Regions from separate parts of the Actinophytocola sp. genome, predicted to be linked through region 1. Evidence: riboswitches for the same ligand, from Rfam matches in the RefSeq annotation. Region 1 holds a riboswitch; the other holds the start of a gene.
What was found. A riboswitch is a leader RNA that binds a small molecule or an ion and turns the genes downstream of it on or off. The one in region 1 is predicted to bind thiamine pyrophosphate.

Region 1 (4,205 bases):
CTCGGACTGGGCGTCCACGCTCGGTGCGGGCGCCGTCATGATCAAACACGTGCCGCAAGCCTACGAGCCGATGTGGAACATCATCGGTGGCCAGGCGATCCGGACCAGTTCCGGCTCCCGGTGCTCGGCGGGCTTCAACGCCCGGACCAGCTCCGCCCGGTACGTGATCACGGCCGGCCACTGCACCGATCTCGGCGGCACCTGGTCGGGCCCCGGCGGCACGATCGGCCGCGTCGCGGGCTCGTCGTTCCCGGGGAACGACTACGGCGCGATCCACGTGGCGTCGTCCTCCGCGGTGTCGACCCCGCGCGTCGACCGGTACTCCGCCGGCAGCGACGTGACCGTCACCGGCGCCGCCTCGGCGTTCGGGGGCATGGCCGTGTGCCGTTCCGGCTCGACGACGGGCTGGCACTGCGGCAGCGTCACCGCCACGAACCAGACGGTGTGCTACGCACAGGGCTGCGTGTTCCAGATGATCCGCACGAACGTGTGCGCGGAGCCGGGTGACTCCGGCGGCTCGCTCGTGACCAACCCCGGCTCGGGCTCGCGCGTGCGGGCGGTCGGCCTGACCTCCGGCGGCTCCGGCAACTGCCGCACCGGTGGCACGACGTTCTTCCAGCCGATCACCGAACCACTGAGCGTGTGGCGCCTGACCCTGTACACGGGCTGAGCCACACCCTCGAGGGCACCGCACTCGTGCCCGCGGCGGACGGGCCGAACCCTGCCGGCTCGTCCGCCGCCCATGTCCCGCCTCCCCGCGCGTACCGGGTCAGCCGCCGGTCAGCGCCGAGCTCAGGCGGGAGGCGGCGGTCTGGGGGTCCGCCGCCTCCGTGACGGCGCGGACCACGACGACCCGCGTGGCGCCCGCCGCCAGCACCCGCGGCAGCCGGGCCTCGTCGATGCCGCCGATCGCGAACCACGGGCGGTCCGGGCCGGCCGCCGCGGTCGTCCGGACCAGGTCCAGGCCCGGTGCCGGGCGGCCCGGCTTCGTCGGCGTCGGCCAGCACGGGCCGGTGCAGAAGTAGTCGACGCCCGGCTCCGCGGCGGCCGCGGCGGCCTGTCCCCGGTCGTGCGTCGACCGGCCGATGACGATCTCGTCGCCGACGATTCGGCGGGCCCACGGCACGGGCAGGTCGTCCTGGCCGAGGTGGAGGATGTCCGCCCCGGCCGCGAGTGCGACGTCCGCCCGGTCGTTCACCGAAAGCAGCGCGCCGTGCCGCGCGCAGATCTCCGCCAGCGTCGCCAGCGCGGCCAGCTCGTCGCGCGCCTCGAGCCCCTTCTCCCGCAGCTGCACCACGTCCACGCCGCCGGCGAGCGCGGCGTCCGCGAACTCCGCCAGGTCCGGCCGCAGCCCCGTGCACAGGTACAGCCGCGCGTCCGCGAGCCGGCGGCGGACGCGGGTTCCGTCGAGTCCAGGCACGGCTCAACGCTAACCGGTGCGCTACCGTGGAGGGTGGTCCGCACGGGAGTCCGGAGGCACCGGGCTGAGAGGGGATCCGCCGATCCCGACCGTCGAACCTGACCCGGATCATGCCGGCGCAGGGAGCGTGAGATGCCGTGAGTGAGATCGTCCGCGAGATCGTCGTCGTCGGGGGCGGCGTCATCGGGCTGTCCGTCGCGTGGCGCCTGGCCGTCTCGCACGAGGTCACCGTCGTCGATCCGGCGCCCGCGCGGGGCGCGTCGTGGGTCGCCGGCGGCATGCTCGCGCCGGTCACCGAGTCCTGGCCGGGTGAGGAGGCCCTGCTCGACCTGGGCGCTGCCTCGCTCGACCGCTGGCCGGAGTTCGCCGCGCGGCTCGACGTCCCGCTGCTGACCGGTGGCACGGTCGTGGCCGCGGTCGACGCCGCGGACGCCGCGCAGCTGGACGTCCTCGCCGAGCACCTCGCCTCGCTGGGCCGCGCGGTCGACCGGCTGACCGGGCGAGAGCTGCGCGAGCGCGAGCCGGCCGCCGGCCCCGGTGTCCGAAGTGGACTGATGGTGCCCGGTGACCTCGCGGTGGACAACCGGGAGCTGTTGCGCCGCCTGGAGTCCGCGGCCCGGCGGGCGGGTGTCCGGTTCGACCGGCGGCGCGCGCTGGGTGTCGAGTCGGGGGCGGTCCTCCTCGACGGCGGCGTGCTGGAGACCGGCACGGCGGTGATCGCGGCCGGCGCGTGGAGTGCCGCGCTGCATCCGGCGCTGGACACGCTGGTGCGCCCGGTGAAGGGGGAGATCCTGCGGCTGCGCGAGCGGGCGGGTGCGCTGCCGCTGACCCGCACGCTGCGGGCGCTGGTCGAGTCACGCCCGGTGTACCTGGTGCCCCGCGCGGGCGGGGAGGTCGTCCTCGGCGCCACGCAGTACGAGGCCGGCTTCGACACGGAGGTCACCGTCGGCGGCGTGCGCGACCTGCTCGCCGACGCCGAGCGGGTCGTGCCGGGCATCGCCGAGTACGGGTTGACCGAGGCCGCCGCCGGGCTGCGGGCCGGCAGCCGGGACAACCTCCCGCTGGTCGGCCCACTGGAGCCGGGCGTGCTGGTCGCCGCCGGCCACCACCGCAACGGGCTGCTGCTCGCCCCGATCACCGCGGACGCGGTGTACGCCATGGTCGCCGGTGAACAGCCGCCGGCACCGGCGCGGGCGGCGGACCCGGCCCGACACGTCCCGACGAGGAGGTGACCGCTTTGCGGGTTCGAGTCAACGGTGCCACGCGGGAGATCGCCGACGGTGCCACGGTCGCCGACCTGCTGGCCGCGCTGGACCGGCCCGCCACGGGCATCGCGGTCGCGGTGAACGGCGAGGTGTGCACGCGTGCCCGCCACGACCGGACCGTGCTGCCCGCGGACGCGGACGTCGAGATCCTCACGGCCGTCCAAGGAGGTTGACGTGGACGATCCACTGGTCATCGCGGGTCGCGAGTACTCCTCGCGGCTGATCACCGGCACCGGCGGGGCGACGAACCTGGCGGTGCTAGAGCGCGCGCTGATCGCGTCCGGCACGGAGCTGACGACCGTGTCCATCCGCCGCGTCGACGCCGCCGGCGGCACCGGGGTGCTGGACCTGTTGCGGCGCCTGGGCATCGACCCGCTGCCGAACACGGCGGGCTGCCGGACCGCGGCCGAGGCCGTGCTCACCGCGCGGCTGGCCCGCGAGGCGCTGGGCACGGACTGGGTCAAGCTCGAGGTCGTCGCCGACGATCGCACGCTGCTGCCCGACCCGGTGGAGCTGCTCGACGCGGCGACGACCCTGGTCGCCGACGGCTTCACGGTCCTGCCGTACACGAACGACGACCCGGTGCTGGCACTTCGCCTGGAGGAGGCCGGCTGCGCCGCGGTGATGCCGCTGGGTTCCCCGATCGGGACCGGGCTGGGGATCCGCAACCCGCACAACATCGGGCTGATCGTCGCGCGCGCCGGCCTCCCGGTGATCCTGGACGCCGGCATCGGCACGGCGTCGGACGCGGCGCTGGCGATGGAGCTGGGCTGCGCCGGCGTCCTGCTGGCGACCTCGGTGACCCGCGCGAAGGACCCGGAGAAGATGGCCGCCGCCATGCGCCACGCGGTCGCCGCCGGCCGGTTGGCGAGGCAGGCCGGCCGGGTGCCCCAACGGTTCTGGGCCGAGGCTTCGAGCCCACCCCGCTGACGCGCGCCGGTCCTCAGCGACGCCGGAGCCGGTCACGCAACCGCAGCAGCGACCCGGCTCCCAGGTGCGCGGCCGCGATCGAGGCCGGCACCAGCGGCAACGCCGCCGCGGGCAGCGGGGCCGGGGGCACGCCGGCCTCCCGCAGCCGGCGCGACGACCACCACCAGAACGGGGCCACCACCGTCACCGCGGTGACCAGGCCCGGCGTGTAAGTACGGGTCAGGGCCGCGGACAGCACGTGGGGAACGGAGTGCGCACCGAACCCGTACAGGACGGCCTGGTACATGCGGCTTCGGCCGTCCGTGCGCGCGCCGCGGGCCGCCGCCGTCGCCATGAGGCAGGCCATCAGTCCCATCGCGACCGCCACGTGCTCGCCGCGGCCGAGGTCGTCCGGGCGCCGCGTCACGGCGGTCGGCAGCCTCCCGTCGAGGTGCCGCCGGACCCGCCTGACCCACGCCGGCATCGTGGCGAGCTCCTCCGCGTCGTGGATCACCCACGCCGCGAAGAGCCCCCACGTCGCGGCCTTGCCGAGCTCCAGCTGGGCAGCCATCGCCACCTCCTCCGGTGGGGTCGGGCTTCGCGAGTCTCGC
Region 2 (4,205 bases), on a different contig from region 1:
AACGCCCGGTAGCCCGCCAGCCCACCGGACAGGGAGCGGGCCACCAGCACGACGATCGGCAGCAGCAGCAACGCGAGCACCACGAGCGCGCACCCGACGACGGCCCATTCCGTGCCGGCCGGCTGGCGGGCCACCGCCGCCGGGGCGCGCAGGCGCAGCGCGGTCTCCCGGCGGCGCCGGGCGATCGCCCCGACGGTCAGCGCGGCCACCACGGCCAGCAGCTGCAGCAGCGAGAGCGCCGCCGCGCCGGACAGGTCCAGCAGCTCCACCGTCCGCAGGTAGATCTCCGTCTCCAGCGTCCGCAACCGTGCCCCGCCCAGGATCAGCACCACCCCGAAACTGGTGGCGCAGAACAGGAAGACGACCGCCGCGGCCGAACCGATCGCCGGTGCCAGCGCGGGCAGGGTGACCGACGTGAACGCCCGCAACGGCGACGCGCCCAGCGACCGCGCCGCGTCGGACACGCGCCGGTCAAGATGCGACCAGAGCCCGGCGACCGTCCGCGCGACCACCGCGACGTTGAAGAAGCTGTTCGCCAGCACGATCGCGGCCACCTCGCCGTCCGGCAGCAGCGTGCGGAACGCCAGGCCCACCACGACCGTCGGCAGCACGAACGGCACCAGGATCACGACGCGCACGAAACCCAGGCCCGGCAACGAGGTCCGGGCCAGCAGGAACGCCACCGGCAGCCCGGCGACCAGCGCCACCGCGGTCGACGCGGCCGCCTGCCCGACGGTGAACGCGACCAGCTGCCACGTGTCGGCCCGCGCCAGGACCGAGAGCACACCGCCCTCGCCCAGGCCGAGCCGAAGGATCGCCGCCACCGGCCACACGAAGAACACCGCGAGGAAACCCAGCGGTACCAGTGCGACCAGCGCGGGAGCCAGCCCCGGGCGGGATCGTGCCGCCCGTCGACCCGCTTCGGGCGCCAGTGCGGTGGCCGGAAACGCTCGCCGAGCCTCTCGACGGCCCAGCTTCGGCCCGGCGGCGTTGCCGATCCGGCCGAGTACACCCAGTACGCGGCCGAGTCGGCGCCTTGCCAGCGGAAACCTGGATCCGCCGGTGGGCCCGCCAGTGTTCCCGGCCACCGCACTAGCCCTGGACGAGCGTGCGCCACTCGTCGATCCACCGCTCCCGGTTCTGCTGGATCTCGGCCGGCGGCAGGGTCGCGGCCGCCTCCGGCTGCGGGGCCGCCCGCTGCCACGCCTCCGGCAGCTGGACGCCCTCGCGCGCGGGGTAGACGTACATCTGCTCGGGCACCGCGGCCTGGAACTTCTCGGAGAGCAGGAAGTCCAGCACCTTCTTCGCCGAGTCGGCGTCCTTCGCGCCCGCCAGCACGCCGGCGTACTCGACCTGGCGGAAGCAGGTGTCGAGCAGCGCCTTCGTCCGCGGCTTGCCGTCGTCGCCGATCTCCGCGGACGGCGAGGACGCGTAGGACACCACGATCGGGCGCGGGCCCTGCCCGGACGAGCCGGAGAACTCCTGGGTGTAGGCCTCCTCCCAGCCGCTGACCACCTTCATGCCGACGCCCTTGAGTGCCACCCAGTACTCCCGCCAGCCGTCGCCGAGCTCGGCGATCGTGCCCAGCAGGAAGGCCAGGCCCGGCGAGGACGTGGCCGGGTCGGAGACCACGAGCATGTCGCGGTACTCGCTCCTGGTCAGGTCGGCGTAGGTTTTCGGCTCCGGCAGGCCCTTCGCGGCGAACGCCGCCGGGTCGATGTTGACGCACACGTCGCCGACGTCGACCGCGGTCAGCCGGCCGGAGTCGTCGATCTGGTAACGCTGCGGGCCCTTCTCCGCGTCGGGGGCGCGGTACGCGGCGAACACGTCCTCGTCGAGCGCGCGGGACGCGAACGTGTTGTCCACGCCGTACGCGAGGTCGCCGATGGGCTCGTCCTTCGTGAGCACCAGCTGGTTGGTCAGCGCGCCCGCGTCACCGACCTTCCGCACGTCGATCGTGATGCCCGAGTCCTTCGCGAACTCGTCGAGCAGCTCCTGCGGGGCCGCGAACGAGTCGTGCGTGACTAGTACGACGCTCGTGCCGTTCTCCGCACCGGAGTCGGAACCGGAGTCGTCGCCGAGCGTGCAACCGGTCGCCGTCAGCGCGACCGCCACCAGGGCGACGGGGATCTTTCGCATGTCGAGCCTCCTCCCTGCGCCGGCATGACCCGGATCAGGTTCGACGGTCGAGGGCTTCGCGCCCTCCTCTCAGCCCGGCGGCACCGGACTCCCGTGGGACGGGTCCAGCCTACCGGTGCGTCCCCGGCCGCCAGGCGTCACCATGTACACATGCCCGAGCTGCTCAGTGACGAAGACAAGGGAAAGGCCCTCGGCCGCCTCAACGGCTGGCGCATGGACGACGGGGCGTTCACGCGCACGGTCGAGCTGGCGAGCTTTCCACAGGCGATCCAGGTGGTGAACCGGGTGGCCGAGATCGCCGAGAACGACAACCACCACCCGGACATCGACATCCGCTGGCGGACGCTCACGTTCCGCTGCTCGACCCACTCCGCGGGCGGCGTCACGGCGTCGGACGTCAGCCTCGCGGAGGAGATCGACGGCGTCATCGAGGCGATCGGTACGCCGCCGGAATAGGAGTCAGCTCCGGAACGGGCCGGTCACCTCGAACGTCATGCCGGGACTGATCACCTCGCCGCCGGTGCCGCGCTGGGAGGAGAAGTACAGCCGCGTGCCGTCCGGGCTGAACGCCGGGCCGGTGATCTCCGACTCGTCGTGGCCCTCCACCCGCACGAACGGCGCCACCACGCCGTCCGGCGTGATGACGCAGATCTCCATGTTGTCGCCGTCCTCGGCGACGAACAGGTCGCCACTCGACGCACCCGTCACGTTGTCCACTCCGGACAGCGGGGTGTCGTCGTCGTAGGTCAGGCTGATCGTGCTCGCGGCGGCGTCGTAGGCCCACACCCGGTTGTCGCCCTTGGTCGTGAACCAGCAGGTGCCGTTCGCGTAGAAGCAGCCCTCCCCGCCGTCGAACGGCTTCGAGCCCTCGACCTGGTGGCGGGTGTCCTCGTCGTCGGCCGACGGGTCGGGCACCTGCGCCCAGGTGACCGCGCCGCTCGTCTGGTCCGCCGGGCCCACCATGATCTCCAGCGTGCCGGCGGAGAGGGCCGGCCACGTCGCCGGGGTGAACCGGTAGAAGCCGCCGTCCCCGACGTCCTCGGTCAGGTAGATCACCTGCCGGTCGGGGTCGACCGCACACGCCTCGTGCTTGAACCGGCCCATGGCCGGCCGCACGATCGCGTCGTTGACGCCGAACGGGTCGGTCTCGTAGACCTCGCCCTTGTCGACCTCCTCGCAGGACAGCCACGTGTTCCACGGGGTCTTGCCGCCGGCGCAGTTCACGTCGGTGCCGTCGAGAATGCGGTACGCGTCCACAATGGACCCATCGGGGCCGAACCGGACCGCGCCGGCGCCGCCGATGAACGGCACCTCGCTGTTGGACACGTAGATCCAGCCGTCCCCGTCGGCGAAGCACGCGCCGCCGTCCGGTGCCATGTGCCAGCGGTAGCTGGTGTCGGCCACCGTCTCGAGGCTGCGTGCGATGACCCGTCCGGTGAAGCCATGCGGAAGCGCCAGGCCGTTCCCGTCGGCCGGGAGCAGCGGTCCGTAGGGCCCGTCACCAGGAGCGGCGTTCGCCGAGAAGGCGTTGGACCAGGACGCTCCGCCGAAGGCCGCCGCCGCGGCGCCGGCCACCGAGACCTTGAGAAAGCTCCGTCGCTCCATGAGATTGCAACGTAACGTGATCAACTGTGTTCGAGAAGCCACCACCGATGTAGGCCGAACGGAGTACCGCCAGGAAGGACGCCATGCTGGCGTTCAACGTCTGGAAGGCGTCCTTCCTGGCGCGTCAGTCGTCCGTCAGCGGCACGGTCGTCACCGGCGTCAGCCGGGGTGGGCCGTCGGCGGTGGCCTCCGCACGCTCCACCACCACCTCCGCGCTGCGGCCCGTGGTGCGCAGGGTCGCTATCGCGTTGCCGTAGTACGGGCCGGACACCTTGGTCCACTCGACCGGCATGGGGTCGATGTGCGGCGAGCGGTGCGCCAGCCAGCGCCAGATCGCGGCCACCGGGCGCCACCACGCGATCGTGAACAGCGGCCGCATCAGCGCCGGGACCTGGTTGTGCACCGGCGAGCAGGTCAGCTGGAACACCGCGGCCCGCACCCGCTCCGGGAACGTGGCGCGC

Region 2: it holds a riboswitch for thiamine pyrophosphate, as region 1 does, so the genes downstream of both, ACRDTB_RS25725 (thiamine ABC transporter substrate-binding protein) here and thiO (glycine oxidase ThiO) in region 1, are expected to answer to the same signal.

Annotation. Positions count from the first base shown of each region.
Region 1 covers NZ_JBOHGB010000039.1:37,584-41,788, forward strand. Annotated here, with positions in the region: gene ACRDTB_RS15455 (S1 family peptidase) at 1-670, shown strand, start outside; gene thiE (thiamine phosphate synthase) at 770-1,420, opposite strand; TPP riboswitch at 1,453-1,562, shown strand; gene thiO (glycine oxidase ThiO) at 1,558-2,652, shown strand; gene thiS (sulfur carrier protein ThiS) at 2,649-2,858, shown strand; gene ACRDTB_RS15475 (thiazole synthase) at 2,860-3,615, shown strand; gene ACRDTB_RS15480 (HXXEE domain-containing protein) at 3,629-4,165, opposite strand; gene ACRDTB_RS15485 (ion transporter) at 4,105-4,205, opposite strand, start outside.
Region 2 covers NZ_JBOHGB010000096.1:15,952-20,156, forward strand. Annotated here, with positions in the region: gene ACRDTB_RS25720 (ABC transporter permease) at 1-866, opposite strand, end outside; gene ACRDTB_RS25725 (thiamine ABC transporter substrate-binding protein) at 1,093-2,139, opposite strand; TPP riboswitch at 2,133-2,244, opposite strand; gene ACRDTB_RS25730 (4a-hydroxytetrahydrobiopterin dehydratase) at 2,290-2,595, shown strand; gene ACRDTB_RS25735 (alkaline phosphatase PhoX) at 2,599-3,744, opposite strand; gene ACRDTB_RS25740 (alkaline phosphatase D family protein) at 3,869-4,205, opposite strand, start outside.